Regions from separate parts of the Embleya scabrispora genome, predicted to be linked through region 3. Evidence: riboswitches for the same ligand, from Rfam matches in the RefSeq annotation. Region 3 holds a riboswitch; each other region holds the start of a gene.
The links. Region 3 has a riboswitch for cyclic di-AMP ahead of B4N89_RS13140 (transglycosylase family protein). Riboswitches for the same ligand answer to the same signal wherever they lie in the genome.

Region 1 (7,432 bases), on a different contig from region 3:
ACGCCCGGGCGTTGATCGACCTGCTGGACGTACCGCCGGGCCTGGTCCGGGGCGCCCTGGCCGGGGACGACCCGATCGGCGACCTGACGACGTGACGCCCCGCCACCCCCGGGGCCACCTCCCCGGGCATCCCCCCTGACTCCCCATTCCCTCCTTATGGCGCCCCGCCCCGACCCGCGCACCCCCGCCGGGCCGTTCGGGACGCGCGCACCACCCCTCGGACCACGGACAAACGGAGCTTCGATGAACCCTGCATCTTCGACGGCCGTCCCGACCGGGATCGCCCCCGAGCACCTGTCCGATCCGGACGCCGAGCGTATCCGCGCGTTGATCGACCACGTCTGCGGACACGGCGCGGCGGACATCCTCCGGGCCGCGCTGCCGCCGGGAGTTCCCGACGCGGTCGTGGACATGGTGTCCCGGCACTGCCGCTTCGACCACGCCGCGCTGCTCGTGTTCCCGGAGCGGCTCGGTGACCTGCTCGACCGATTGCCGCACTGGGGATTACGGACCACCGAGGTCGTGCCCAGCACGGTCGTGCGCAACCGGATCGCCGAACGCCTGGGCCTGCGCGCGGAATCGGTCGAGGTACACATCGTCCGATGCGCCCTGCCCGGCGACGGGGTCGCCGCCTGCGAGGGCCGCAACCTCGAACTGTTCGCCGTGGCACCGGTCCCGGGAGCCGACTTCGCTCGACTGCGCGCCGAGGAGCGCGCCCGCAACGGCGAGACACACTTCGCCTTCCGCGTGGTCGAGCCGACTCCGGTCACCCTGCTGGATCTGCACGACCTGCTGGTGTCCCGGGACGAGGTGCTCCGGGACGGCGGCGGCTTCAACCCGCACGAGGACACCTTCGTGCTGTACTTCCGCAGCACGGGCGAACCGGCCTCGGACCGCTGGCCGCGCCGGCTGGAGATCCTGGCCACCGGTTCGTATCCCGAGGTGCTGCGGCGCCACGCGGCTTCGAACCCCGCGGCCGGTCGAGCCGGTTCGCCCCCGCGCGAGGACCTGCCGCGCGAGGACACGACACAGGAGGACCCGCCGCGCGAGGACCCGACACGCGAGATGTTGCACCTGGTCACCGGCGCGTGGGTGACCCAGGCGATCGGTGTCGCGGCGCGGCTGGGCCTGGCCGACCACCTCGGTGACGGGTCCCGGTCGGTGACCGACCTGGCCGAGGTGGCGGGCGCGGAACCGGACCGCCTGGGGCGGCTGTTGCGCCTGCTGGCCGGGCACGGGGTGGTGCGGGCCGAGGCGGACGGGCACTATCGGCTCACCGAGCGCGGCGCGCTGCTGCGCACCGATCGGGACGGTTCGCTGGCCGCGCTGGCGGACCTGTACAGCGGTCTGTTCTTCACGTCGTATCTCGGCCTGGAGCACACGGTGCGCACCGGCGAGGACGCGTTCACCCGGGTGCACGGCCGGGAGTCGTTCGAGTATTTCGCCGAACACCCGGACGAGGCCCGGTTGTTCCGGGAGGCGATGGCGTTCGGCACGATCGTCTTCGACGCGGTGCCAGCCGCCCTGGACCTGCCGCCGGCCGCGACCGTGGTCGATGTGGGGGGCGGCGACGGGGAGTTGCTTCTGCGCGTGTTGCGCGACCATCCGACCGCGCGCGGGGTGCTCTTCGAGCGGGGGCATGTGGTCGACGCCGCCCGGGAGTTGCTCGCCGCGTCGGCGGGCGGGGACCGGTGCGACCCGGTGGTCGGCGACTTCTTCACCGATCCGCTGCCCGGTGGCGGCGACCTGTACCTGTTGGCCCGGATCCTGCACGACTGGGCGGACCCGGAGTGCCTGGTCGTATTGCGGGCACTGGCCCGGGCGATGCCGGTCGACGCACGTCTGGCGATCGTCGAACGGCCGATCGTGGAGGCGTGCGGGTCGGTGTTGCCGCTGCGCTTCGACATCCAGATGATGACCAATGCCCGGGGCCGCGAGCGCACGGTGGCGGAGTATCGCGCGCTGCTGGCCGAGGGCGGCTTCGAACTGCTCGACCTGCGCCCGCTGCCGCTGGACATGGCGGTACTCACCGCCCGACCGCGTCCCGCGCAGGGCTAGCACCGGGCACACGTACGAGCACACGAGGGCACCGCACGCGCGAGGGCGCCGTGCCCCCGACCACGGTCGGGGGCACGGCGCCGAGCACTACTGCCACCGCCACTGCTGTGCGATGGTCACCCGGGCGCCGCCGCGGCCGGGTCGCGCGATCAGTTCGGGCGGGTGGCGCCGGCGATCGGCATGGTGTTGATCGAGGCGATCTCCACCGGCTTGCGCGAGTTGGCGGCGTGCACCATCTTGCCGTCGCCGATGTAGATGCCGACGTGGCTGATGCCCGAGTAGAAGAACACCAGGTCGCCGGGCTGCAGGTTGGCGATCGACACGTGCGGGTCGGCCGCGAACTGGTCGTTGGTCACGCGCGGCAGCGAGATGCCCGCCGCCTTGTACGCGGCCTGGACCAGACCCGAGCAGTCGTACGCGTTCGGGCCGGTGGCGCCGTACACGTACGGCTTGCCGACCTGCGCCTTGGCGAAGGCGACGGCCTGGGCGGCCTTGCTCGACGCGTTCGAGGAACCGCCGGTCGGCGCCTGGTTGCCCTTCGAGCCACCGGTGGCGGGCTTGGCGGCGGGCTTGGCGGCGGGCTTGGCCGCGACGTCGACCGCCGGCTTGCTCGTCGGCTTCGGCGCGGTCTTGCCGGTGACCGTGGTCTTCGGCTGGACCCGGATGCTCGGCTTGGCCGGAGCGTCCGCCTTGGGCTGCGCGGGCGCCGAGCCGGTCAGCCGCAGGGTCTGACCGATCTCGATCAGGTCCGGGCCGGACAGGAGCACGTCGCGGTTGAGCTGGTACAGGCTCTGCCAGCCGCCGGAGACCTTGTTGGTCAGCGCGAGCTGGGACAGCGTGTCACCGGCCTGGACCAGGTAGCGGGCCTTGTCCGCGGCGGTGGCGGCCGCGGGGGCGGCGGCCTCGGCCTGGACCGGGGCACTCTCGACCGCGGCGGTCGGCGTGGCCGACAGCACGGCGGAGGCGCCGGTGGGGGTCTGGTCGGTGGTGGGGACCTGCGCGTGGGCCGCACCGGCGCCGGCGACCGGGATGACGGCTCCCATGCCGGCGATGCCCACCGCCGCGACGAAGCGGCGGACGTTGGCGGGGCGAGCGGCTCGATGGCGAGCGTTTGCGGACAGCATGAAATGGGGTCCTCTCCTGTCGCCTACGAGGTGAGCTGTCGGATTCGGACTGGAGCAGCCCGGTCGCTTCACGCGACTTCACCCCTAGCCGTCACCGGAACGATCCCGGCCACGGCGATTCACCTGGTTCCCCCGCTCCCGTCGGATTGTTCGCTGTAGACATCCCGCTGCCGGCGACGGGATTCGGCGTACCGGCGGCAGGGTTCACCCGAAAGGTGAATCGGCGAGAAAGGTAGGCAATGCGATGGGGAGATCACAACCGAATCGCAGCCTTTGCCCGGAGCGTAAAGGCGGAATAAAGGCGACATCTCGGCCGGCTTCGGTCGGAAGCACCCGCGATGACGAGGGCATATCTCGGAGAGTGGCGTGACGGAGCGGTAACGGAAAATAGTCGAGATCCGTCGCCGGCCACCGGAAATGAATTGCCGCTCGAAGTCGGCTATATAATTTATGTCCGTTTTATCCGTGCGGGCTACATCACATTCGCCCGGCGGGCCGGCCGCGCCCGTGGCGGGGGCGAAATCTCATATGAACAAGATGTTCAACATGGACTGTGCGACACGATTCGTTGACACCTTTCCGTGCCTCTCGGCATGCTGTGCCCATGACGTCGAGTTCGGACACCCTCGAGACCCCCGAATCCCACGATCCCTTCAGCGCGCCCGACCCCGAGCAGGCGCGGGCCCGGCGCGTACACGCCTCCCTGTTCCGGATCGCCGAGCGGCACGCGGCCACCGACGAGCAGCGCGCGCGGCAGGTGAACCCGTACATGCTCGGCCCGCACGAGGCGATCCGCCTGGTGTCGTTCCTGCTCGGCGGCATCGCCCAGCCCGCCGACGGCGAGCCGGCGGTCGACCACGCCGACATCACCGCCGCGCTGAGCCTGATCCCGATGGCCCGGGGCGAGATGGACGACCTGGAGGCGGGGCTGCTGCGGATGGCCCGGGGGCGCGAGATGACCTGGCAGGAGATCGCCTTCGGCCTGGGCCTGGGCACCCCGCAGGCGGCCCGCCAGCGCTACGAACGCCTGCTCGGCCGCACCACCCCCGAGTCGGCGGACGACCCGGCCGCCCGGACCTGAACCCGCACGGGTCAGCCCGTGAACACCTCGACCAGCGACCAGATCGCCAGGCCGAGCATGCACACCCCGCCGATCCGCTGCACGGTCCGCAACGGCATGCGCTTGGCGATGAACCGGCCGGCGAGCAGCGCCAGCGCGGACACCGACATCAGCGCCGCGACCGAGCCGATCGCGGTGGACCAGGTGCCGTTGGTGGCGGCCAGGTTGGCGGTGGTGATCTGGGTCAGGTCGCCCCACTCGCTGATGAACACGGCCATGAAGGCGGTGGAGAACACCGCACGGAAACCGGTGATCCGCGCACCGCCGCCGTCCGCGTCCTCGTCGTCGCCACCACCACGCAGCAGCATGAACGCGCCGAAGCCGAACAGCGCGGCGGAGACCAGCTTGACGATCCACCCGGGAAGCAGGCCGAGCAGGCCGCCGGCGCCGACGGCGAGCGCGACGTGCACCGCGAACGCGGTCGAGGTACCGAACCAGACGTAGAGCGGGCGCATGCGGGTGCCCATGGCGAGCGACGCGAACATGGTCTTGTCCGGGAGCTCGGCGAGGAAGATCAGCCCGAAGGCGGTCAGGATCGCCAGGAGGTCGAGGTGCATTCCGGGTGGCTTTCTGCGAGAGCCGGGCCCCGGGTCTTCACGAAGCGCCGCTCGGCGGATTGGAGGACCACTCGGCCCGGCACGACGGGGTGCGTCCGCGAGGAACGCGGACGCGTCGTTGCCTGGCCGAAGGTCTCGCCCACCCGGGATGACCGGGCCCGGCCACCGGGAACCCGAGGGCTCCAGCATGTCGACGACCGGTTCGCGGGGCTACTCCCCTTCGCTGCTGCGACCCTACCGCACGCGGACGCCCCGCCCGAGCAGCGCCGGGCGCGCCCGAATCCGGCTCACGACGCCAGGCAGCGCGCCAGCGACCAGCGCAGTTGCTCCTCGTCCAGCGGCCTGCCCAGGGTCAGCACCTGCAACATCGTGCCGTCCAGGACCGCGACCGCCGCCGCCGCCGCGGGCGGTCCGAACCGGTCGGCCAGGAAGCCGCCGACCCCCTCGACCCAGGCCCGGGCGAAGCCGCGCAACTCGGGGCTGCGCGCCGCGGCCAGATACAACTCGTACTCGACCAGCGCCCGAGGGCGGTCCGCGAGGTATTCGGCGGTGAGCGTGGCGAGCACGCCGGGCACGTCGTCGCTGCCCCGGATCCGCGCCGCCCAGTCGTCCACCATCCGCACGGTCTCCGCCGACGCGTACGCCAACGCCGCGGCGACCAGGTCGTCGAGCGAGGCGAAGTAGTACGTGGTCGCCCCCAACGGGACCTCGGCCCGCGCCGCGACCAGGCGGTGTGTGGTGTTGCCGACGCCCACCTCGGCGATGGCCTGGACGGCGCCGCGCACGATCCGCAACCGGCGGCCCTCCGGATCCCGGGTCGCGGTCAATGCGCACCGCCCAGGTTCAGCACCACGACGCCCGCGATCACCAGGGCCATCCCGAACGCCTTGAGCAGGGTCATCGGCTCGTTCAGGAACACCGCGCCGACCAGGGCGATGGCCACCGTCCCGAGCCCCGACCAGATCGCGTACGCCGTGCCCACCTGCAATTGGCGCAGCGAAAGCGTCAGGAGGTAGAAGGCGCCGGCATAGCCGCCCAGGCACACCAGCGTCGGCCACAGCCGGGTGAAGCCGTCGGTGCTCTTGAGCAGACTGGTCGCGATCACCTCACACGAGATCGCCAACCCCAGGAACAACCAGGCCACGCACCCTCCCCACCGAGTTGTACAGATGTACAGGTACAAACGTACTGGAACGGGCTGCGTGGCCGCCGGCCCCCGGCGGGTGTGTTCGTGGTGATGGGTAGGCTGCGCCGATGTCCACCGAACGGCCGGAACGGCCCGATCCGCGCCGGTGCGCGACGGCCGCCCGGTTGGCCGCGCGTGCCATGGCGCTCCCGCCGTCCGTCGGCGGGACCCGGCTGATCGTGGTGGACGGGATCGGCTGCTCCGGTAAGACCACGTTCGCCGACGCGCTCGCCGCGCACGTGCCCGGCGCTCCCGTGGTGCGGCTGGACGACTTCGCCCGGCCCGGCGACTTCTTCGGCTGGCTGCCGCGGCTGCGCGAGCAGTTGTTGGCGCCGCTGGCCCGGCACGAGGCGGCGCGGTGCGACAGCTACGACTGGCCCGCCTATCGGATCGGCGGCTACCGCGAGATACCGGCCGCCCCGGTGGTGGTCCTGGAGGGCGTCGGCGCGGCCCGGCGGGAACTCGGCACGGTCACCGCGCTGCGCATCCTGGTCGACACCCCGGACGAGGTCGCCGCCGCCCGCGCGCTGGAGCGCGACGGGCCCGGGCTCGCCTGGTTCTGGCGGTTGTGGCGCGCCGCCGAGGCCGCGCACCTGGCCGCCGACCGCCCCTGGGACCGCCCCCATGTGCGCGTCGACGGCACGAGCGGCCGAACGCCGCCGCCGGGGCTCGTGCCGCCCGGATCGCCTTCGTCGCGCGCCGGGGCCGTCGGCGGATCCGGGTGAGCCCGCCGCCCGGGGGAGTGGGCGGCGGGCTCGATCGGGCTACTTGCGGCCCAGTCGGCGGGCGGCGGTGTCCATCGCCTGGGCCCGGCGGTCCTCGGCCAGATCGGCGATCTCCTCCGGATTCGTGGTGTTCGCCCGCGCGTACTCCTCCGCCATCGCCTGCGAACTGGACCAGCCACTCCAGTAGTTCTCGGTCCGGCTGAGCCCGGAGCCGTGTTCGAGGGCGGCGGTGTCGGCGGCCAGGGCGTGTGCGGTGTAGATGTCCATCATCCGGCCGGCGGGAATGCCGACGTGCGGGATGTAGCTCAGGATCTGCGCGCTCGCGAGGGTCTGGTACTTGCGGTTCCAGGTCGCCTCGGTGACCCCCGCCTCGCGCGCCGCCACGATCGACTCGTCACGCAGACCGTCCATCGTGCCCAGCGCGTTGAACGCCTGCCGGGCCTCGACGTCCATCGCCGGCAGTGCCCCCGGCGCCTTGACCACCGGGTGCGTGGCCAGCACGCCGGCGGCGTGCTCGACGGTGGCGCCGTGCATCACCGCGAACGCCTCGGGGTCGTTGCCCGCGCCGGTGATCACCCGCATCAGGTCCCGGTCGTGGAACATCGAGCCGTTCTGCCCGTCCTTGGCGACGAGTTGGTCGTACACGCCGTCGCCCATGAAGG
Region 2 (7,432 bases), 2.7 Mb from region 3:
CGGGCGGCTCGGCGATCGCCTCCCACGCGATGCGCGCGCTGCCCGTGGGCGTGCCCAAGCTGCTGGTGTCCACGATGGCGGCGGGCGACGTGTCGCCGTACGTCGGCGCGGTGGACGTGACGATGATGTACAGCGTCGTGGACATCGCCGGCATCAACCGGCTCTCCGAACGCATCCTGGGCAACGCGGCGGACGCGATCGCGGGCATGGCCGGCGGCTACGCCGAGGACCGCGCGGCGGTCGCCGGGGTGACCGGCGAGGGCCGGCCGCTGGTGGCCGCGAGCCAGTTCGGGGTGACCACGCCGGCCGTGGACGCGGCGCGCGAGCGGCTCAACGAACTCGGCTACGAGGTACTGGTGTTCCACGCCACCGGGGCCGGCGGCCGGGCCATGGAGAACCTGGCCGCGGGGGGCTTCCTGGCCGGGGTGCTGGACCTGACCACCACCGAGTTGGCCGACGACCTGGTCGGCGGGGTGCTCAGCGCGGGCCCGGAGCGGCTGACCGCCGCCGGACGCGTGGGGTTGCCGCAGGTGGTCGGCGTGGGGGCGCTCGACATGGTCAACTTCGGCCCCCGCGACACCGTTCCGCCGCGTTTCGAGGACCGGCTGTTGTACGTGCACAACCCGACCGTGACGCTGATGCGCACCACACCGGCCGAAAACGCCGAACTCGGACGGCGGATCGCCGCCAAACTGAGGGACGCGACCGGGCCCACCGCGCTGTACCTGCCCCTGCGCGGGATTTCGGCGATCGACGTCGAGGGCGGACCCTTCTACGATTCCGACGCCGATACGGCGTTGTTCGACGCGCTGCGCGCCGGCCTCGACGGGACCGCCGTCGAGCTGTACGAGGCCGCGACGGACATCAACGATCCGGCGTTCGCCAAGGCGGCGGCGGATCGATTGCACGAATTGATCACGAAGGGACATGTGGACTGAGATGAACGGACGCGAGGCGCGGGGCCGACTGCGCACGACGATCGAGCAGGGCGGCGTCGTGATCGGCGCGGGCGCGGGCACCGGATTGTCCGCCAAGTGCGCCGAGGCCGGGGGTGTGGACCTGATCATCATCTACAACTCGGGCCGCTATCGCATGGCCGGCCGGGGTTCGTTGGCGGGACTGCTGCCGTACGGCGACGCCAACGCGATCGTGGTGGAGATGGCGGGCGAGGTGCTGCCGGTGGTGCGCAGTACTCCGGTCCTCGCGGGGGTGTGCGGCACCGATCCGTTCCGGGTCATGCCGCACTTCCTGGACCAACTCGCGGCCATGGGCTTCGCGGGAGTGCAGAACTTCCCGACGGTCGGCCTGTTCGACGGTGTCTTCCGGCAGAACCTGGAGGAGACCGGGATGGGCTACGACCTGGAGGTGGAGATGATCCGGCTGGCGGCGGAGCGCGGCCTGCTCACGGCGCCGTACGTCTTCGACCCCGAGCAGGCCCGCGCGATGGCGGCGGCCGGCGCCGACGTGCTGGTCCCGCACCTGGGCCTGACCACCAAGGGCAGCATCGGCGCGACCACCGCGGTCACCCTCGACCAGGCGGTGGAGCGCGTGCAGGAGATGCGCGACGCGGCGGCGGAGGTCAACCCCGACGTGCTGGTGCTGTGCCACGGCGGCCCGATCGCCGAACCCGGGGACGCGGCGTACGTCCTGGCCCACACCACCGGCGTGGTCGGCTTCTTCGGCGCCTCCAGCATGGAACGCCTGCCGACCGAGGTGGCCATCACCGAACAGGCGCGGGCGTTCAAGAGCATCACCCCGGGTGGGGGCGTCGCCACGGCGGGCGACACTCCGGCACACCCGTAGCCGACGCGCCCGGCACACGCGTGGCGCGAAACGTACGTCCGTCCGACCACTCCGAGCGTGAGGATTCGGCATGTACAAGTTGACCGTGCTCTACGGCCACCCCGAAGACCCGGCGGCGTTCGACTCCTATTACTGGGAGAAGCACGTCCCGCTGGCCCGCACCATGCCGGGACTCACCGGCTGGACCATCGGCAAGTGCGAGCCGGATCCCTCCGGCGCGAGGCCGCCCTATTACCTGGTGGTCGCGCTGTACGCGCCCTCACGCGCGGAGCTCCAGGCGGTGCTGGACTCGCCCGAGGGCCGCGCCACGGTGGCCGACGTGCCCCATTTCGCGACCGGCGGGGCGACGTTCCTCTGGGACGAGGAGCGGGTAGTGGTTCCGGTGGAGCTGCCCGCGACGGAATAGTCCGTCGTCGACGCACGCGTGACCGCGCGGCCGCGCACCGTGTACGCCGGAGCCGTGACCTGCAAGGACGGCGACAAATAGGGCAAATAGGTGTTATTCCCCCCTATGGGGGACCTCACAAACAGCCCGAAATGTTTGCCAACCCGGCGAACCGGTGCGTAGCTTCGTGGTTGTTCGCACAAGCGGACTCCCCGGGCGGTACGCCGAATCCTGCCGCCGCCCGAGGGAAGCAGTCGATATCGACTGGCGGCAGGAGCGGGGGAACCAAGTGAGCCGACATCGGCACTGCCGATGCCTGGGGTGAAGCCATGCCTGTGACAGGCGAGGCCGGGCCAATCGTCCGAACCCGACAGCTAACTTCGTAGGCGCCCGACGAGGTAATCAATGACCTTCCGTGCCATCACCGCTCCGGTTCGTTCGCTCTCTCGTGGCCGTCGCGCCGGCATCGCCGTCGCCGCCGGCGCGGGTCTCGTCCTTCCCCTCGTGGGCATGGCGGGCAGCGCGAACGCCGCGACTTCGTCCACCTGGGACGCGGTCGCCCAGTGCGAGAGCACCGGCAACTGGAGCATCAACACGGGCAACGGCTTCTCCGGCGGTCTGCAGTTCACCCCGAGCACCTGGAACGCGTTCGGCGGCAGCCAGTACGCGGCCAGTGCCGCGCAGGCCTCCGAGGCGCAGCAGATCGCCGTGGCGGAGCGGGTCCTGGCGAGCCAGGGCCCCGGCGCCTGGCCGGTCTGCTCCGTGAAGGCCGGTCTGGGCAAGGGCGGCAACGCCAACGCCACGGCCGAGTCCTCGGCCACCGGCAAGACCAAGTCCTCGGTCGAGCCGAAGGCCGCGCCCAAGTCCGAGGCCAAGCCCGCGACCGGCAACGCGCCGAAGCTCAACGTGCAGCCCAAGCAGGACGTCGCCAAGCAGGACGCGCCGAAGTCGGCCGCGACCGGGCGGGCGTCGGGCTCCGGCACCTACACCGTCAAGTCCGGTGACACGCTGTCCGCGATCGCGGCCAAGTTCGGTGTCAAGGGCGGCTACAAGGCCCTGCACGCGGCCAACGCCGGCGTCATCGGCGACAACCCGAACGTGATCGGCGTGGGCACCAAGCTCGCCGTCTGATCCACCCGCACCACCACGTGGGCCCCGTCGAATACCTCGGCGGGGCCCACGTGCGTTCGGTGGGGCCGAAGCGGGGCGGTCGGGCGCGTTCCCCGGCCGATGGTTCGGCTGCGGACTTCGCGGGAACGAGATGATCGCATTCCCAACTTATTCGGGCAAAACGTACTGGGGACGATAAGATTGCGTTTGAATCCGCCTTGCCACGTGAAATTCTTTTGACATAGGTTCATCTGGCCGTGGTTCCTGCGTTTCCCTTGAGGGGGTTTCATGTCCGACATGACCCGCGTAGCCGTCCGTACCGCCGTCGACCACCCGCAGTGGCCGGTGCTCAAGGAAGCCGTTGCCGACCTGCGTCCGCTTCAGGCCAAGGACGGTTCGATCGAGCCGTCCGGGCATGCCGCCGCCCGCGTCCTGGTCGCCGACATCACCGCCGCCATCGCGGCACTGGCCCCGCTGTTCCCGTACGACGAGGCCTACCTCGACGCCGTCGTGGCCGATTTCCACCGCTGGGCCGAGGCCGACTTCGCCCGCCCCGACTTCCTGGACTCGCTGGTCGCCTTCCGCCCCGAGCAGAACCGGCGGGACGGCCTGGAGCACCTGGTCGTCTTCCCGATGACCACCCAGAACGGCAACCCGAACCGCAACGTCGAGGCGGTGCTGCTGCGGGTGGTGTGGCCGCAGTGGCTGGCCGACCTGGAGGCGACGCGCTACGACAACGCGATGTTCGTGCCGCTCGCGTTCGTCGACTTCACCGACGGATACGACACCGACTCGGCGGTGCTCTTCCCCGAGACCGTGGCCGTCCGCGAAGTGCCCAGGTTCACCTGGGGCGGCATCTTCTGCGACCGCGAGGCGGCCCGCTTCCGTCGGGTCGGGACCGCCGCGGCGGACACCCTCGGGCTGGAACTGCCGCCGGAGGCACAGGCGTTGGTCGAGAGCCAGCAGCTCGCCCAGAACGCGTTCGTGTTGTGGGACCTGATCCACGACCGCAGCCACATGCGCGGGCACATGCCTTTCGACCCGTTCATGATCAAGCAGCGCATGCCGTTCTGGATGTACGCCCTGGAGGAGCTGCGCTGCGACCTGACCGCGTTCCGCGAGGCGGTCGCGCTGTCCGCGGAGGGCGAGCCGACCGCGCCGCTGGTGCGCTACGCGGTGATCTTCGACCGGCTGTTCCGCTTCCCGGTCACCGGTGGACGGGTGCGCAACTACGACGGGCTCGGCGGGCAGTTGCTGTTCGCCTACCTGCATCGCGCGGGTGTGCTCGACTGGTCGGACAACCGCCTCACCATCGACTGGGACCGGATCACCGACGCGGTCCTCGGACTGTTCGACGAGGTGGACCGGCTCTACCGCGAGGGTGTCGACCGTTCGAAGGTCGGCCACTGGCTGGCCGGCTACCGACTGGTCGCCGAATACGTGCCGTCGCACCCCGGTTCGGTGTGGGCCAAGGGGACCGCCGCGCTGCCGATGGACGGGCCGCCGAAGGCGCTCGTGGACGCGGTACTGCCCGACGAGTTCCCGCTGAGCATGTTCTACGAGGCGCTGAACCGGCGGCTGCGCGACGTGATCGCGTCCACGCGCGGGATCACCGCCGACGCCCCGCAGGCGGGCCCGGGCGAGGCGCGCGAGCGGGACGCCGCGGCGTCGTGACCGTGCGGGTGCGGGTGCGGCGTGCGAGGGGTGCGATGGGTGCGCCGGATGCCCGCCGGGGTACGGGCCAGGACGAACGGCACGTGAACGAGGAGTCGCAGTGATGAACGGTCTCGAAGGCGCGGTGATCGCGGTCGCGGGCGCGGGTGGCCCCACCGGCCGGGCGGTGCTCGAACGGCTGGTCGGCGCCGGCGCCCGGGTGTACGGCGCGGACGCGAACGCCGAACGATTGCGGGCGAGCGTGGACGCCGCGCCCGGAGCGCGCGGCGCGGTGGTGGACCTGCTCGACCCGGACGCCACCCGCCGCTGGGCGGAGGAGGTCGAGCGCGAGCACGGCCGGGTGGACGGGCTGGTGCACCTGGTCGGCGGCTGGCGCGGCGGCAAGAGGTTCGGCGACAACTCGCTCGACGACTGGGCCCTGCTGCACAACCTGCTCGTGCGTACCCTCCAGCACACCACGCTGGCCTTCCACGAAGCGCTCGCGCGCAGCCCGCGCGGCCGATTCGTACTGATCTCCGCCGCCGCGGCCGGACAACCGACCCAGGGCAACGCGGGCTACGCCGCCGCCAAGGCCGCCGCGGAGACCTGGACCCTGGCGCTGGCCGACGCGTTCACCGACACCGAGGCGGCGGCCACGATCCTGGTGGTCAAGGCACTCGTCAACGACGAGATGCGCGAGGCCCGACCCAACGCAAAGTTCGCCGGATTCACCGACGTCGCCGATCTCGCCGCCGAGATCGCGGGTCTGTGGAACACTCCGGCCATCGACCTGAACGGGAAACGACTGTGCCTGAACGTCCCCTGACCCCGCGTCACGACCCCGACGCGCGCGGTTTCGCCAGCGACAACTACGCGGGCATACATCCCGAGGTGTTGGCCGCGATCGGCACGGCCAACGGCGGACACCAGATCTCCTACGGCGAGGACGTCTACACCGAGCACCTGACCGAGGTCTTTCGCACCCACTTCGGCGAACGCGCCGAGGTGTTCCCGGTGTTCAACGGCACCGGGGCCAACGTGGTCGGCCTGCAGTCGATGACCGACCGCTGGGAATCGGTGATCTGCGCGGCCACCGCGCACATCAACGTGGACGAGTGCGGGGCCCCGGAGAAGGTGGCGGGCCTGAAGCTGCTCACCGTGGCCACCCCCGACGGCAAGCTCACCCCCGAACTCGTGGACACGCACGCGTGGGGCTGGGGCGACGAACACCGGGCCCAGCCGAGGGTGGTCTCGTTCGCGGAGAGCACCGAACTGGGCACGGTCTACACGGTGGACGAGATCGCCGCGTTGGTCGCGCACGCGCACGACCACGGCATGCTCGCCCACCTGGACGGCTCGCGCCTGGCCAACGCCGCCGCCGCGCTGGACGTGCCGCTGCGCGCGCTGAGCACGGACGTGGGCGTGGACGTATTGTCCTTCGGCGGCACCAAGAGCGGCCTGATGTTCGGCGAGGCCGTGGTCGTGCTCAACCCGGACGCGGCGCGCGGCATCAAGTATCTGCGCAAGGCGGCGATGCAACTCGCGTCCAAGATGCGGTTCGTGTCGGTGCAGTTCGAGGCGCTGCTCTCCGGCGACCTGTGGCTGCGCAACGCGCGGCACGCGAACGCGATGGCGGCGCTGCTCGCCGAGAAGGTCGCCGACCTGGACGGGGTGACGCTGTCCCGGATGCCGCAGGCCAACGCGGTGTTCGCGGTGCTGCCGGTGGATGTGACCGAGCGGATGCAGAAGCGGTTCCGGTTCTACACGTGGGACGAGTCGATCGGCGAGGTGCGCTGGATGACGGCGTTCGATACCACCGAGGCGGACATCGACGCCTTCGCGACCGCGCTCGCCGAGGAGTTGGGCGCGCGCTAGCCGAACGGGCGCGCGGCGGTGGGCGGGTCGGGGCGGACGCCCCGGCCCGCCTTCGCGTCGGGTGCCGGATCGGCGGGAACAGGTGTTACAGTCACCGACCCGGGTGATCGGAGCGCGCCGTCGTGGACCTGCGAAAGCCCTATCTCGCCGAGCACTTCGCGCCCGTCGCCGACGAGATCGACCGGCGCGACCTGAAGGTTTCGGGCAGGCTTCCGCCGGAGCTGAACGGTCGCTACATCCGCAACGGCCACAACCCGCGACCCGGTGACGTGCCGTCGCACTGGTTCCGGGGCAGCGGCATGCTGCACGGCATCCGGCTGCGGGCCGGCCGGGCCGAGTGGTATCGCAACCGGTGGGTGCGTACCCCGGCGTGGAACGGCGCGCCGTACGTGCGCGCGGACGGCAGTGTGGACCTGACCGCGAGCGTCGCCGGCACGCACATCGTCGAACACGCCGGTCGGCTGCTCGCGCTCCAGGAGGCCAACCTCCCGTTCGAGGTGACCCGCGAGTTGGACACGGTCGGCCCGTACGACTTCGCCGGCGGGCTGACCACCGCGATGACGGCGCACCCCAAAACCGATCCGGGCACCGGCGAACTGCACTTCT
Region 3 (7,432 bases):
GGCTACTACAACGAGCGTTGGCCGCACAACCTGGAGCCGGCCGCCCGCGAGCGCAAGGACGCCGTCACCCGGGTCTACGGCTGGACCGACCGGGAGCACCACTGCCCGGGCCGGGCGGACTGCGGCGACCTCAAGGTGCGCGACACCGCGTCGCGCAGCAACTGGCCGCAGAGCACCACCTATCGCTTCCCCGACCCGGGCCCCAGACCCGTGCTCGGCGCGGACGGCCGAACCACCGCCTGGTCGGTGCTCGGCGGCCGGATCACCCGCTGGGCGGAGGACGGCGCGGGCGGCTGGTCCGCCGCGCGCGACCTCGGCGCCCCGGGCGACGGCGAACTCGCCCCGGCCCCGGCCGTGGTGCGCACGGCGGACGGGCGGATGCGGGTGTTCGCGCTGCGGATCGGCGGCGCGGCTCGGGCCGATCGCGACCGGCTGGGGATCGTCACCGCGATCGAGTCGGCGCCCGGCGGCGACCTGGGCCCGTGGCAGGACTTGGGCGGCCCGGACGACGGCGCGACGGGCCTGGGCCCACCGGTGGTCCAAGCCGACGGCGCGGGCGGGCTGCACCTGTTCGCGCGCGATCGGGCCAAGGGCGTCGGCGCCCGGTACCTGCCCGCCGGGAGCACGGTGTGGTCGCCGTGGCGCGACCTCGGCGGCGCCGAGATCGTCGAGGGCCCGACCGCGGTCACCCGCCCCGACGGCCGGGTCACCGTGTTCGGCACGGCCCGAGAGGGCATCCGCGCCTGGGACGTGGTCGGCGACCGGCCCGGCCCGCCACGCACGATCGCGGCGGATCACCCGGTCGGGCCGCCCGCCGCGTCGGTCGGCGCCGACGGCCGGGTCACGGTCGGCTACCGGCGGGCCGGGACGGCGGAGATCGCGGGCACGACCGAGGCCGGCCCCGGCACCTGGGTTCCCACGGCCCCGCGCACGGCCGGGGCCGGCTACGAGCCGCTGTGGCAACTGCCCCGCCCCGACGGCACGCTGCTCACCTCGACCCGGGACGCCGAGGGCCGACCGGTGGTGCTCGGCGCGACCCCCACGCCGCTCGTGCTCGCCGACGATCCGATCCCGACCGCCCCGACCACCACCCTCGACGCCACGGGCCGCCCGCTCGCCCTGTGGCTCACCACGAACGGCACCCTGCACACGGCCCACCTCCCCTGACCCCCGCCCCCGGGCCGGCGTCCACCCGGCCCCGGGCCCGCCGCCACGCGCCCGCCCGGCCGGCGTACGCGAACGGCGGGCATCCCCCGGAAGGGATGCCCGCCGTTCGGCGCGGGAGTGTGGTGGATCAGACGTTCACGCCGTGGCTGCGCAGCCACGTCATCGGGTTGACCGCGGAGCCGTAGTTCGGCGTGGTGCGGACCTCGAAGTGCAGGTGCGGGCCGGTGACGTTGCCGGTCGCGCCGGAGAGCGCGATCTTCTGGCCGGTCTGCACCTTCATCCCGGCCTTGACCGAGATCGAGGACAGGTGCGCGTACTGGGTGTACTTGCCGTCCGCGTGCCGGATCACGACCTCGTTGCCGTACGCGCCGCCCCAACCGGCCGAGACGACCGTGCCGGAGGTGACCGCGCGCACCGTGGTGCCGGTCGAGACGGCGAAGTCCTGGCCGGTGTGGTGGCCGCTGGACCAGCGCGACCCGCCCGAGCCGAAGCTCGCGGTCAGGGTGGCGCCGGAGACCGGGGCGACATACGAACCGGAGGCCTGCTCGGAGCCCTTGGCCGAGGAGTCGGCCTTGGTGCTCTCGGACTTGACCGTGGTCTTCGGCGCGGCGGCCGGCTTGACCTCGGTCTTGGCCTCGGCCTTGGGCGTCTCCGCCTTCGGTGCCTCGGCCTTGGGCTCGGTCTTGGTTTCGGTCTTGGTCTCGGCGGCCGGCGCGGCCTTGCCGTCGACCGTGAGCTGCTGGCCCGGGAAGATCAGGTCCGGGTTCTCGCCGACCACGCTCTTGTTGGCCTCGTACAGCTTCGGCCAACCGCCGGGCACGTTCCGGGCGTTCGCGATCTGCGACAGCGTGTCGCCGGCGACCACGACGTAGGAGCCGGTGGCCGCGTCGGTCTTGGCGGCCTTGGGCGCCTCGGTCTTCGGAGTCTCGTCCTTGGGCGCCTCGGTCTTCGGCGCCTCGCTCTTGACCTCGATCTTCGGCTTGGCGGTCTCGGTCTTCGGCGCCGGCTTGGCGCTCTCCGTCTTCGGGGCGGTCTTCGGCGCGGTCTTGCCGCCCGCCGAGCCCGTGTCGAGGTCCGGAGCGGCACCGCCGCGGGTCAGGCCCGCCTTGACCGAGCAGACCGGCCAGGCGCCGGGGCCCTGGCTCTTGAGCACCTTCTCGGCGATCGCGATCTGCTGGCTCTTGGTCGCCTGGTCGGCGCGCGCGGCGTACTGCGAGCCGCCGAACTCGTTCCAGGTGCTCTGGGTGAACTGGAGGCCGCCGTAGAAGCCATTACCGGTGTTGATCTTCCAGTTGCCCGTGCTCTCGCACTGGGCGACCTTGTCCCAGGTGCTCACGGACGCGGCCTGAGCCGTGCCCGCCCCGATGATCGGCATGGCGACGCCGACACCGGCGACGCCGGCCGCGGCGATCAGACGCGTGGTCCTGCTGGTGCTGCGACGGCGATGACGCCCGGTTCCGGACAGCATGGCTGGATCCTCTCCCACGCCTACGAGGTGAGCTGTCGGATTCGGGCCGGAGATCGATAGCCCGGCCACGTCCCGAAGGACGTGGCTTCACCCCAAGCCGTTCGCGGCGGCCGACCGTCTCGATCGGTGCCGTGTTCGGCGGTTCACCTGTGGTTCCCCCGCTCCTGTCGTGTGGTGCTCGTCAGCCTCCCGAACGGCCGGCGACAGGATTCGGCGTACCGGCGATCGGGGTCCGTGTGGGATACGGACGGATCGAACGCTAAGCAGGCTCCGCCGAAGATCACAAGTCTGTGTCTGATAGAAGACGATTATCCGTTTTGCGGTTGAGCGCAATGTAGATGATCCCTTACGGAAAGGACCGTAGTTGGCGTTCCGTGGTGGATTCGGCCGGATCGAGTGACAAAGGACCCTGGTCGAGCCTCATCCGGATCACCCGGGAACGATCACCGAAGTCCCGTTCGTCACAGGCGCATCGCGCGTCTCGGGTCCGGAGTGGCGCCGTTACCCATCGCGGCGCCCCTTCGCACTCGCACCCGGGGTGATTCGGCCCACAGGACAAAAGCCCCGAGTCCGACTCGTCCCGGCGCACTTCACCCCACGCGCGCCGCGCGACGCCGACTCGACGGCCGGCGTCGCATCGAGGCGTTCGAGGCATCCGAAAGCACTCGGGGGAATGCGGGGGCACAGGACGCGCGGCACCCGCCCGGGCGGCCCGGCGCCCACCACGTGGCGCGCCCCGCGCCCGTCACCCGCGCCGCGCCCGCCAGCCCGCCCACGCGCTCTCCACCATGTCGGAGACGTCCAGGCGGGCCTTCCAGTCCAGTTCGGCCGCGATCCGCTCGGCGCTCGCGACCACCCGGGCCGGATCGCCGGCGCGCCGGGGCAGCGTCTTCGGCCCGAACTCGCGCAAACCGGTGACCTCGCGGATGAGTTCGACCATCTCACGGACCGAGGTACCCCGACCTCGGCCGACGTTGAGCACCAGGCGAGTGCCGGGGTCGGCGGCGAGCCGACGGGCGGCGGCCACGTGCGCCTCGGCCAGGTCCACCACGTGGATGAAGTCGCGCACACAGGTGCCGTCGGGGGTGTCGTAGTCGTCCCCGAAGATCACCGGCGCCCGGCCGGCCGTCACCTTCTCCAGCACCATCGGCACGAGGTTGGACACGCCCGCGTCCGCGAGCTCCGGCGCGCCGGCGCCCGCGACGTTGAAGTAGCGCAGGCAGGCGTAGGAGATCCCGTGCGCCCGCGCGGTGGCCGCGATCAGCCACTCGCCGACCAGCTTGCTCTCGCCGTACGGGTTGATCGGCAGACACGGGGTGTCCTCGTCGACCAGGTCCACGTCGGGCATGCCGTAGACGGCGGCGCTGGAGGAGAACACGATCCGGGGCACGCCGGCCGCGACCATCGCCGCGAGCAGCGTCCGCAGACCCTCCACGTTCTCCTCGTAGTAGTAGAGGGGACGCGCGACCGACTCGGGCACCTGCTTCTTGCCCGCGATGTGCACCACGCCGTCGAAGGTGTGCGCGCCGAACAACTCGTCGAGCAGCGCCCGGTCCAGCACGGAGCCGACCACCACCGGGATCGTGTCCGGCACCAGCTCGCGGATTCCGGAGGAGAGGTCGTCGACCACGACGACCTCGTCCCCGGCCGCGACGAGCCCGCGTACGACATGCGTTCCGATGTATCCGGCACCGCCGGTGACAAGCCACTTCATGTCGAGACCCTAACCGGATGGACCGCTTCGGGGGCGTTTCGCCCGTGCCTTTCGGCCGCCGGGACGGGCCGAGGGCCCCCGACGGGACATGACATGTCCCGCCGAGGGCCCTCGGTGTCTCGCGCTGTCGTCGTGGTGTCGTGCGGTCAGCGCTTGGTGTGCCGCTCGACGCCCGAACCGGCCTGCGGACCGGTGCCGCTCGCCGGACCGTTCACGGCCGGGCTGCCGGGCTTGTCCGCCGGCGCGGCGCGCAGCGCCTTGCCCGCGGGCGGCTCGACCCCGTTGTACATCGGTACGTAGGTGTACTGACCCGGGAGCCCGATCTGGTTGCCGGCCTGGTCCACGATCGGCCCGTTGAGCGCCGACTCGCCGCCGACCAGGACCACCGAGGAGAGCGAGGCGCCGTTGTCGTAGAGGTACCAGGAACTGGACGGGGCCAGGCTGTCCTCGTCGGTGAGCAGGATGGGGCCGAGCCCGGCCATCATCGCGCCGCCGGTGAGGGCGTCCTGCCAGGTCTTGGTGGTGGCCAGACCCACGGTGCGCGGGGCGGCGAACCAGAACCGGCCGAGCTTGGCCGCGGTGTCGGCCGCGGTGTTCCCGGAGACCGAGTAGTACTGCGCGCCGTCCGGCCAGGACGGCAGGTTCGCCGTCTGCAGCGCGTTGTCGGCCGGCCCGCCGACGGTGATCACGTTGGTGGTGGCGGGGTTGATCGCGTTCAGGTAGGACTCGGTCACGGCGGGCATGTTGTCGCCCGCGCTGTAGACGACCACGCTGTCCTTGGTGCCGCCGGCCGCGGCACCCGCCGAGAGGCCGTCGTAGTAGGCCTCACCGGTGACCACGAACACGTTCTTCGGCGCCGGGTTGGTCTCCCGGGCGATCGCGATGCCGGTCTCGTACATGGTGGGACCGGCCAGCCGCTTGGGCGTGTAGCCCCACTGCCGGAGGTCGTTCTCGTAGTTGCCGCTCAGCGCTTCCGTGCCGCCGAGGATGTACACGGTCGAGCCGGGCCGCAGAGTGCGCTTCAGCTCCTCGTACAGACTCCCGGGCCCGCCCCAACCGCCCAGCAGCAGCGGGCCGTTCTTCGCGCCCGCCAGGGCCGGGCCGGCGAGGCTGTCGTAGAAGAAGTCGGACCGGCTGATCACCGCCGAGTCGGCCTGTCGCAGACCCGAGGAGGTGTCGCCGACCGAGGCCCACTTGAACCTGGAGTTGGCGATCGCGGTCTCCCGGGCGGTGTCGCCCCAGACCCGGAACACGCCTTCCTTGCGCAGCGGTTGCCAGGAGCCCTTCAGGAAGTTCTTGGCGACCAGCTTCCGGTTCTCGCCGCTCTTGTCCATGACCCATGTGTCGTATTCCCTGACATAGGCCACCTTGTTGCCCGCCGGAGAGAAGGTCGGCATCGAGGCGTTGCCCTCGGCGTCCGGGGTGAGCTGCTTGACGTCGGCACCGGTCGGGCTGCCGGTGAAGATACGGGGCGTGGAGGTCTTCCCCCCTCGGACGAAGGCGATCGACGTGCCGTCGGGGGAGATGTCCGGCGTGGCGGCGTCGTCGACGATCTTGGCGGTGGCGCCGGTGCGGGCGTCGTACGACCACACCGAGGTGTCCATGCCGCATCCGCGCTGGAAGACGTAGGTCCACGCGGAGGACGTGGACAGGTAGCGGTCACAGCTCTGCTGCCCGGGGAAAGCGGGTTCGGGGTCGCCGTTTCCGTCGGACAGGATCCGATACGCGCGTGGTTCCCCGCCGGGGCTCGCGGTGAAGTAGATGTAGCGCCCGTCCGGGGAAAACTTGGGGAAGGCGACCTGGTACAGCGGGGACCCGGTGAGTTCCCGGACGGCGGTGGTACCCACCCGGGCGATCTGGAGCCGGTCATTGCGGACGAAGGCGATGTGGCTGCCGTCCGGCGAGAAGGAGGGGTGGAAACCCTGGCCGAGGCCGAGGTCGATCGCGGTCCCGTCGGCCTGCCTGCCCTCCATCCGACTGTTGGTGTAGGAGGAACCGGCCAGTAGGCCTTCCCCTCCGCCCAGTGCGGCCTGGGCGGACGTCGGTACCAGCGCCACCAGCATGCCGCCGGCGAGCGCGCTCGCCGACAGCAGTGCCATGGAACCGCGGAGCGTGCGGATCTTCAAAAAAGGTCCTCCCGAGGAGGGTGATCCGACATCTCCACGCGGGTACTTCCGGCGGGGACACGAGTTCCGCGCGTGGTGTGGTCGAGTCGGATCACCAACGATGGAACGACGAATCCGGGCCGGGTACCCCCCCGCGGCATCGGGTCGTCGTCGCGCAGACACTATCGCCGCGCGACGACACCCACCAGACGTTTAGACGGAGCCGCGACGCCCGCCCCTTCGCGCTCCCATCGGGAGGGGGACTACGGGGAAACATCGCCCAACGACTCGGTGAAACGCCGGCATTGCTCGTAGTCGGGCAGCAGCCCGTTGCGCAGGGCCTCGGCCAGCGTGGGCGCGGCCAGATCCCGCTCGGACAACTGCGCGGCGCCCGCCGTCGGCCAGGCGATGGCCAGGTCCGGGTCGAGCGGGTGTACGGCGTGCTCGCGCGTGGGCGCGTAGGTCTCCGAGCACAGGTAGCTGAGCGTCGCGTCGTCGGTCAACGCGCAGAAGCCGTGCCCCAGGCCCTCGGAGATGTACACCGCCTGCCGCTCGGTGTCGTCCAACCGGACCCCCTCCCAGGTGCCGAACGTCGGCGAGCCCACGCGCAGGTCCACCACCACGTCCAGGACCGCGCCGCGCACGCAGGTCACGTACTTCGCCTGCCCCGGGGGCACGTCCGCGAAGTGGATCCCGCGCACCACGTCGCGCGCCGACACCGACATGTTGGCCTGCGCGAGCCGGAGCGGGTGTCCCACCTCCTCGGACAGCATGTCGAAGCGGTACCACTCCATGAACATGCCGCGGGGATCCCCGTGCTGCCGGAAGGTGATCTCCCAGGCGCCCTCGATCGAGAGGGGGCGGAACTTCATCTGTTCTGTCCTTGTCCGTCGGACCCGGGGGCCGGATCCGGGTGGGTCGAATGCGATGGTCGAGGGGTCCGCGCCGGCTCAGGGGATTTCCGGCAGCGGCGCGATG
Region 4 (7,432 bases), 110 kb from region 3:
CCTCCTCGTCGAAGGGGTAGCCCGGGGACGCGACTCCGCGCCACACCGCGAGTGAGGCCTCGATGTCGCCCTCGCGGCCTTCGGGGAACCTGGTGCGGGCCAGCTTCGCCAGAAGCCCGAAGCGCAGATAGCGCAGCACGCCGAGTCCGCTCACGTCGCTGGGGAGCGCGGCCGACGACGTGACGCTGAGCACGCGGTCGGGGTGCCGCAGGCCGATCCGCTGGGCTATGAGCCCGCCCATCGAGTGCCCGAATATGTGCGCTTGCTCCCAACCGAGTTCGTCCATCACGGCGACGGCGTCGTCGGTCATGTCCTCCGAGGTGTACGCCTCGCCGGGTTTGCCGAAGAGCGCCTTGAACGGGTTGCCGGTCTTCGTGTCCGGCATCCGGGTGGACTCGCCCGCGTCGCGCTGGTCGTAGCGGACGACGTCGAATCCGGCCTCCGCGAACGCGTCGACCAGGCCGTCGGGCCACCAGAAGCGGGCGGTGGCGAGGCCCATCACGAGGAGCAGTGGTGCTCCCGAAGAGCCTTCGAGGCGGTCGTACGCGATGGTGACGTCGCCGTTGCGGGCATATCGCGTCGGCGTCCAGGAGCAGGTCACCGGCTGCGTCGGCACGGCTTCTCCGGTCCCGTCGGCGTGTGCGGGCGTGCCCGCCCGGGCGGATCCTCCGGTCGTGGCGGTCATGGCGCACTCCTCTCCGGCAACTGCGATCGTTGTTCGCAGTTACCGGGCACTACTCTACTGCATACATCGTTCGCAGAAAGAGGGAGGCGTGTGCCGTGGCCGCCGACAGCATCTGGCTCCGTCCGGAGCGAGCATCGCGGGGCCCGGCGCCCGGCTACGACCGCGACGCCCTGGCGGCGGCGGGTGTCGCCCTCGCCGACGCCCGGGGCCTCGCCGCCGCCACCATGCGGGCCGTCGCGGACGCCCTGGGCGCGGGTCCGGCCTCGCTGTACCGGTACATCGCCACGCGCGAGGAGCTGGTGGAACTCATGGTCGACCGCGCCCACGCCGAGATCCGGTACCCGGAGCGCACCGGCACGTGGCTCGACGACCTGCTCGCCCTGGCCCGGGAATCGCGCCGTGTCACCCTCGCCCATCCCTGGCTGCTCGACGCGACCGCGACCCGCACGCCGATGGGCCCGAGCACGGTCGCCTTCCTCGAACACGCCCTCGGCACTCTCGCCGACCTGGACGTTCCGACCCGCGACAAGCTGGAGGCCATCGCGGTGCTGAGCGCCGTGGTGTCGGCGCTCGCGCGCGCCGAGGTGGCCCAGTCCCTCGACGGCCGGACGATCCCCGAGTGGCAGCAGGCCCAGGCCGCCTACCTCGCCCACATCGCCGCCGAGGGCCGACACCCGCACCTGGCCGCCGCGTTCACCCACCAACCCCAGATCCCGGAATCGGTGGACGCCCTGTTCACCCGCATCGTGACCGGCGTCCTCACGGGCCTGCTGCGCTAGATCGTGTCCGGGGGGTATTCGCGCCCCTCACCGTGGTCGGCGCCGTTCACCCTCTCGCCGGGTCACCGGCAATGGTCGAATGGTTATCGTCCGTGGTCGGCGGCACGATCAGGGGTCCCTACCCGTCGAGCAGGTCGCGCATGGTTGTGGCTGCCTGGGCGGCTGCGTCGGCACAACAGTTGTTGAACAGCACGTGTACCCGGTCGACGGATTCGGCCAGCGTGCGCACCCGGGGCACCCACTCGGCCAGTTCCGCGCTCGTATACGTGTGGCGGAACCGTTCTTCCTTCGAGCCGCTTCCCCAGGCCGGGTTGCGGCCGTGGAAGCGAACCACCGCCGCCTCGGACGTGGTGGCCACGGCGACCGGCGGGATGGACGTGGGCAGCGACTGCGCCGTGTCGACCGCCACCGCGGCGACATCGAGGCGTTCGAGGAGAGCCGTCGTCTTGGCGCGGTGTTCGTCCTGCCACCAGAGCGGATGCCGAAACTCGACGGCGAGCGGCCATCCCCGGGCCCGCTCGACGCAGTCGTGGAGGAAGCGGGTGGCGGCCGGACCGGGCGCCAAGGACGGCGGGAACTGGAAGAGCAACGTGCCGAGACGTCCGGCTTCGCGCAACGGCAGCAGCGCCCCGCTGAACCGTTGCCAGACCTCGTCCGACAAACGATCGTCGACAGCACCCGGGCGCACCCGTGGCGGCAGCAGCGACCGCAGCTCCGCCGGCAACGAACCCGGTCTGGTGGGATGTCCGGTGAGCAGCGAGAACGCCTTGACGTCGAAGGTGAATCCCTCGGGCGTACGCTCCACCCACAGCAGACTGTTGCGGGTGCTGGGCAGGGCGTAGTAGGTCGCGTCCACCTCGACCACGGGGAACTGACGGGCGTAGTAACGAAGTCGGTGTTCCGCGTCGTCCCGGCATTCGGCCGGATACCAACCGCTGGAGACCAGGGCGGAGTCGGTCCACGAACAAGTGCCCACCGATATACGGTCCATGGTCCACACGCCTACCCCGGTTCCCGAAACCGACGGCACGGCACGGCAACCCGAGATACCGCGTGCTCCGAGGCACCGGCACCGGCAGCAACCCCGACCCCGGCCCCGATCCGCTCGACGCGTCTCGCCGCCGACCACGATCGGTCCGGGAGGTACGTGTTCGCCCCACTCGGACCGATCGTCGTGCCACAAGCACGTGTTCGCCGGCGGTCGCCGGGCCTAGCCGGGTCGGACGGCCGCGTAGAACGACATCGAGTCCAACGGGGCCTCGGTCACGTTCTTGCCGGGGCGCGGGGCGTGGATGATCTTGCCGTTGCCGATGAAGATGCCCACGTGTGAGTTGTCCGGGAAGAAGAACACCAGGTCGCCCGGCTTGAGCGCGTCCTTGGAGATCCGCGGGCCGTCGTTGACCTGGGTCCACGTGGTGCGGCTGAGCGAGACGTTGGCGGCGCGCCACGATGCCTGGGTCAGGCCCGAGCAGTCGTACGAGTCGGGGCCCACACCTCGCGGCGCGTACGGCTTGCCGATCTGGGCCCGCGCGAACGCGATCGCGGCCGCCGCCCGGCCGGACACCGGGACGTCCTTGCCCGTCGTCGGCGGTTGGTCCGTCTTGCCGCGCGAGCTGCGGTCGGTCTCGGTGCGCGAACCCTCGTCGTTCTTGTGGTCGTTCGAGTCGAGGACTTCCTTCTGCTGCTGCGCGGTGAGCGTGTTCAGCAGGCGCTGTGCCTCGGCGAGCTTGTTCTGGATCTCGCCCTTGTGCCGGTTCAGCTCGGTGCGCAGCTTCTCCAGTTCCGCGAGCTGCGAGGAGGCCTCGGTGCGGTCCTGCTGGAGGGCTCGGGCCTGCGCCGCGATCTGCTTCAGCTTCGCGGCCTGCTGGCCGTCGAGCTGGGACATCATCTGCGACTTCTGCAGGTAACCCTCGGGGTCGCCGCTGAGCGCGAGCGAGAGCGACGGCGGCAGACCACCGCTGCGGTACTGGTTGGCCGCCAGGACACCGATCTGGTCGCGCAGCGTGTTGAGCGCGGCCTGTTCCTCGGTGATCCGGGCCTGTGTCTGGTTCGCGGTGCCCTGCTGCTTGGTGATCTGCTCGTCGACGCCGTTGGCGGCTTCGGTGGCCTTGATCGCATCGCTGTGCAGCTGGTTGACGCGGTCCTTGGTCTGCTGGAACGACTGCGCGGGGTCCGCGCTCGCGGTGCCGGCGAAGGTCATCACACCGGTCATCGTCGCGGCGGCCGTGACGACGGTCGCGGCGGTACGCACGGCGGTGCGGGGCTTGGGCTTGCGGTGCTGCCCTGATCGACGCTGGGACGCCACTGGCGGCGGTCTCCTTCCTCGGCCGCCTACCGGGTTAGCTGACGGGTTCGGGCGGAAGAAGGCGCCCTACGGTGCCGAAGCACCGATTCACCCCAAGGGACTGCGAGGGTCCCCGGTTCCGGCTTGCGTCGCGACGACCGTGGTTGCCCACCGTCACCGAAACCCGTCACCGAATTCGGCGGAGGCGATCGTGTCGACCGGGTGGCCGACCTCGAGCCGATCGCCTATCGCAGAACGATAGTCACAGGGGTGTCACGACCCCCACTCCGGGTCTCTGCATTGCCAAACCTTTACCAAGAGTTCCGTTTCACTCGTCGTCGTATCACAGTAAAAGCACTCGGAATCCCGAAAGTCGATCTTGGACCCATTTGGCAGCGATTGATGGCAAGCATCCGGCGCTCGACCTCCACAAACGTGGCCGCGCCCGGGAAAATGGGCCGACCGCGGGGTTACCACCCGCGAGGCTCCGCTGTTTCGACCGGCTTGCCGGTACTTTTCGAACCGGACATTCGCCGGGACGCCGAACCGAGGCGAATACGCGTCGTCGAACAGGCGTGGGGGCAGACCCCCGAACCCGGTTTCGAAAATCGCCCCGCGGACGGTCGTCGGCCGCCGGGTCTCGACCTCCGAACGGTCACAACCCCGGCCGGCGACCGCCGCCGAACCGCCACCGGGATGAGCGCGACCGGCGCCGCGCCGACGACTACCCCGGCACCGACCGTCCCGCCGCCACCAGGTCGCCTTCCGCTCCCGTACGCGCGTCGTACTCCGCCCGCGCCTCGGCGATGCGTTCCTGATGTTCCTCGGTCCAGGTGACCAGCGAGCGGATCGTGGTGTGCAGCGTGGTCCCCATCGGGGTCAGCGCGTAGTCCACCCGAGGCGGCACGACCGGATAGACCGTGCGCCGGACCAGGCCGTCGCGTTCGAGCTGGCGCAGCGTCACGGTGAGCATGCGCTGGCTGATCCCGTCGATCTCCCGCCGCAGCTCGGTGAAGCGCAAGGTACGGCTCTCCAGGATCGCGATCACCAGAAGCGACCACTTGTCGGCGACCCGGTCGAGGATCTGCCGGACCTCGCACCCCTCGCGCACGTCCCATTGGAGGGCGTCGTAGTCCTCCTGGTTACCCGGGCAGGGGGTCGGTTCCTTCGAAGTGCCTTCTTCCATGGAAGTCGATGCTGCCGAAGGATGGGGTCGGTTACAAGAGGGAACCGGGTTCGTCCGAAGAACCAACCCCCCGGTGCCCCGACCTCACCGCGATCCCACCGCGATCCCACCCACCCGCCTCCCGAGGGGCTGCCGCATGTCCACATCCACGTCCGCGCCCGGCAACGCCACCGAATCCGCCCCCGGCAACGCCCCCGCCGTCCGCATGAGCCCCCGCGCCTGGGGCATGCTGCTCGTCCTCTGCGGCGCGATCTTCCTCGAAGGCATCGACGTCGCGATGCTCAATGTCGCGCTGCCCACCATCCGCGAGGACCTGGGGATGTCCACCGGAGGCGTGAGCTGGGTGATGAGCGCGTACGTGCTGGCCTACGCCGGCTTCATGCTCCTCGGCGGCCGCACCGCCGATCTGCTCGGCCGGCGGCGGACGTTCCTCGTCTGGCTGACCGTCTTCCTGGTCTTCTCCGGCCTGGGCGGATTCGCCACCGAGGGCTGGATGCTGATCGTGGCCCGCTTCGTGACCGGCGCCTCGGCGGCCTTCATGACGCCCGCCGGGCTGTCCATCATCACCACCGGTTTCCCGGAGGGGCCGCAGCGCAACCGGGCCCTGCTCTTCTACGCGGGCACCGCCGCGGGCGGCTTCTCGCTCGGCCTGGTGATCGGCGGACTGCTGACCGCGATCGACTGGCGGCTGGTGTTCTTCGTACCGGTCGCGCTCGCCGCGGTGATCCTGGCGGCGGCGTCGGCGCTGATCCCCCGGGACCGGCGGCCCGAGGCCGGCGGGGGCTTCGACCTCGTCGGCGCGATCAGCGTGACCGGCTCGATGTTGCTGCTGGTCTACGGCGTGGTCCGGCTCGAACACCCCGCCGACGGCCGGGGTTGGACGATCGCGGTCTTCGCGGGCGGGGTCGCCCTCCTGCTCGCCTTCGTGGCCGTCGAACGGCGCGCGGCGCATCCGCTGGTACGCCTCGGCATCCTGCGCTCGGGCGCGCTGATCCGGGCGAACCTGGGCGCGCTGTTGTTCGCGGGCTCGTTCTTCGGCTTCCAGTTCATCGCGGTCTTCTACCTGCAGGAGATCCGCGGCTGGTCGACCCTGGAGACCAGTTTCGCGCTGCTCGCGGTCGGGGCGGACGCGGTGCTCGCACCGACGCTGACACCGAGGCTGGTGGAGCGCTACGGGAACCTGCGGGTGATCCTCGGCGGGATGGTGACGGCCGCCGTGGCGTACGCGCTGTTCCTGTCGATCGACGGCGACACCTCCTACGTGGCGATGTTCCCGACGATGCTGCTGCTCGGACTGGCCTTCGCGTTGGCGTACGGCCCGCTCACCATCGCCGCGACCGACGGCATCGACGAGGACGAGCAGGGCCTGGCCGGCGGACTCCTGTACACCGCCTTCCAGTTCGGCGCGGCGCTGGGCCTGTCGACGGTCACCGCGGTCCTGGCCGGTGCGGGCGGCTCCGAGCTGGACGGCTTTCGAACCGCGCTGATCGTGCCGCTGGTGGGGGTGGTGCTGGGCGCCACGGTGACCGCGTTCGGACTGCGCGGGCGGCGGGCGAGGGCGGCGGCCTAGCCGAGTCGCCATCACCGACGAAGCCGCTCGCCCATCGGCGAGCGGCTTCGTCGCGGTGTCCCGGTCGGATCGGGGTTCAGGCCCCGGCCGAGCCCGCCCCCGGACCGGTACCGGCGGCCACCGTCGCGGCGGATGCCTGCGCCGGCACCCGGCCCGACGCGGTTCCCGGTCCCGACGCCCGAACCGCCGTACCCCCGTGCGGCTTCGCCCGCCGAACCCCGATCGTCAGCACGGTGATCACGGCGGCCGCGAACATGCCCACCCCCGCGATCGTCATGCAGACGTGCATCGCGTCCGCGAAGCTGTCGCCGATCGCGCCGAGCGCCTTACCCGTGGGCTCGGGAGCCAGGCCCAGATGGCCGGCCGCCGACAGGCCCTCGTCCGACACGGCCGCGCGTACGTGTTCGCGGTCGGCGTCGGCCAGTCCGGAGTCGGCCAGGTGACCCGGCAGGACCGCGGTGATCCGGCTGGTCAGTACCGCGCCCAGGACGGCCGGGCCGAGCGCGCCGCCGAGTTGGCGCAGCGTGTTGTTGCCCGCGCTCGCCATGCCGGCCAGGTGGTGCGGGACGCTGCTCACCGCGATCGAGGTGATCGGCGTCATGACGAAGGCGAAGCCGATGCCGATCACCATCAACGGGGCGATCAGCGCGGCGAATCCGGTGTCCGTGTCCAGCGTGTTCAGGGACAGCATGCCGACCCCGGTGAGCACCAGACCGCCGGTCAGCAGCAGCCCCGGGGCGATCCGCCCGACCAGCCGGCCGACGATCGGGCCGAACACCACGCCGAGACCGTTCACGAGCAGGAAGCGGTAGGCGATGTCGAGGGCGCTCAGGTGCTGGACGTTGCCGAAGAACAGGCTGAGCGAGAAGACGATCCCGACCAGGCCGAACATGGTCAGCATGATCACCACGCCGGCGCCGCTGAAGGC

Region 1: linked by a shared signal. The riboswitch ahead of B4N89_RS31645 (peptidoglycan endopeptidase) and the one ahead of B4N89_RS13140 (transglycosylase family protein) in region 3 are both predicted to bind cyclic di-AMP.
Region 2: linked by a shared signal. The riboswitch ahead of B4N89_RS53070 (transglycosylase family protein) and the one ahead of B4N89_RS13140 (transglycosylase family protein) in region 3 are both predicted to bind cyclic di-AMP.
Region 4: linked by a shared signal. The riboswitch ahead of B4N89_RS13685 (NlpC/P60 family protein) and the one ahead of B4N89_RS13140 (transglycosylase family protein) in region 3 are both predicted to bind cyclic di-AMP.

What each region holds. Positions count from the first base shown of each region.
Region 1 covers NZ_MWQN01000002.1:244,996-252,427, reverse strand. Annotated here, with positions in the region: gene B4N89_RS31655 (acyl-CoA dehydrogenase) at 1-95, shown strand, start outside; gene B4N89_RS31650 (methyltransferase) at 244-2,058, shown strand; gene B4N89_RS31645 (peptidoglycan endopeptidase) at 2,208-3,182, opposite strand; cyclic di-AMP (ydaO/yuaA leader) riboswitch at 3,189-3,345, opposite strand; gene B4N89_RS31640 (DNA-binding protein) at 3,787-4,263, shown strand; gene B4N89_RS31635 (TMEM165/GDT1 family protein) at 4,275-4,859, opposite strand; gene B4N89_RS31630 (TetR/AcrR family transcriptional regulator) at 5,147-5,686, opposite strand; gene B4N89_RS31625 (DMT family transporter) at 5,683-6,003, opposite strand; gene B4N89_RS31620 (uridine kinase family protein) at 6,114-6,770, shown strand; gene B4N89_RS31615 (DUF6571 family protein) at 6,810-7,432, opposite strand, start outside.
Region 2 covers NZ_MWQN01000001.1:5,714,833-5,722,264, forward strand. Annotated here, with positions in the region: gene B4N89_RS25200 (Tm-1-like ATP-binding domain-containing protein) at 1-938, shown strand, start outside; gene B4N89_RS25205 (phosphoenolpyruvate hydrolase family protein) at 940-1,803, shown strand; gene B4N89_RS25210 (EthD family reductase) at 1,874-2,209, shown strand; cyclic di-AMP (ydaO/yuaA leader) riboswitch at 2,431-2,593, shown strand; gene B4N89_RS53070 (transglycosylase family protein) at 2,594-3,319, shown strand; gene B4N89_RS25220 (DUF6421 family protein) at 3,587-4,972, shown strand; gene B4N89_RS25225 (SDR family NAD(P)-dependent oxidoreductase) at 5,076-5,777, shown strand; gene B4N89_RS25230 (threonine aldolase family protein) at 5,759-6,826, shown strand; gene B4N89_RS25235 (carotenoid oxygenase family protein) at 6,949-7,432, shown strand, end outside.
Region 3 covers NZ_MWQN01000001.1:2,984,431-2,991,862, reverse strand. Annotated here, with positions in the region: gene B4N89_RS13145 (PIG-L family deacetylase) at 1-1,167, shown strand, start outside; gene B4N89_RS13140 (transglycosylase family protein) at 1,295-2,635, opposite strand; cyclic di-AMP (ydaO/yuaA leader) riboswitch at 2,638-2,822, opposite strand; gene galE (UDP-glucose 4-epimerase GalE) at 3,381-4,349, opposite strand; gene B4N89_RS13130 (cell wall-binding repeat-containing protein) at 4,496-6,448, opposite strand; gene rfbC (dTDP-4-dehydrorhamnose 3,5-epimerase) at 6,718-7,326, opposite strand; gene rfbA (glucose-1-phosphate thymidylyltransferase RfbA) at 7,405-7,432, opposite strand, start outside.
Region 4 covers NZ_MWQN01000001.1:3,091,513-3,098,944, forward strand. Annotated here, with positions in the region: gene B4N89_RS13670 (alpha/beta fold hydrolase) at 1-685, opposite strand, end outside; gene B4N89_RS13675 (TetR/AcrR family transcriptional regulator) at 781-1,464, shown strand; gene B4N89_RS13680 (DUF72 domain-containing protein) at 1,583-2,455, opposite strand; gene B4N89_RS13685 (NlpC/P60 family protein) at 2,675-3,769, opposite strand; cyclic di-AMP (ydaO/yuaA leader) riboswitch at 3,778-3,915, opposite strand; gene B4N89_RS13690 (winged helix-turn-helix transcriptional regulator) at 4,473-4,934, opposite strand; gene B4N89_RS13695 (MFS transporter) at 5,140-6,504, shown strand; gene B4N89_RS13700 (MFS transporter) at 6,581-7,432, opposite strand, start outside.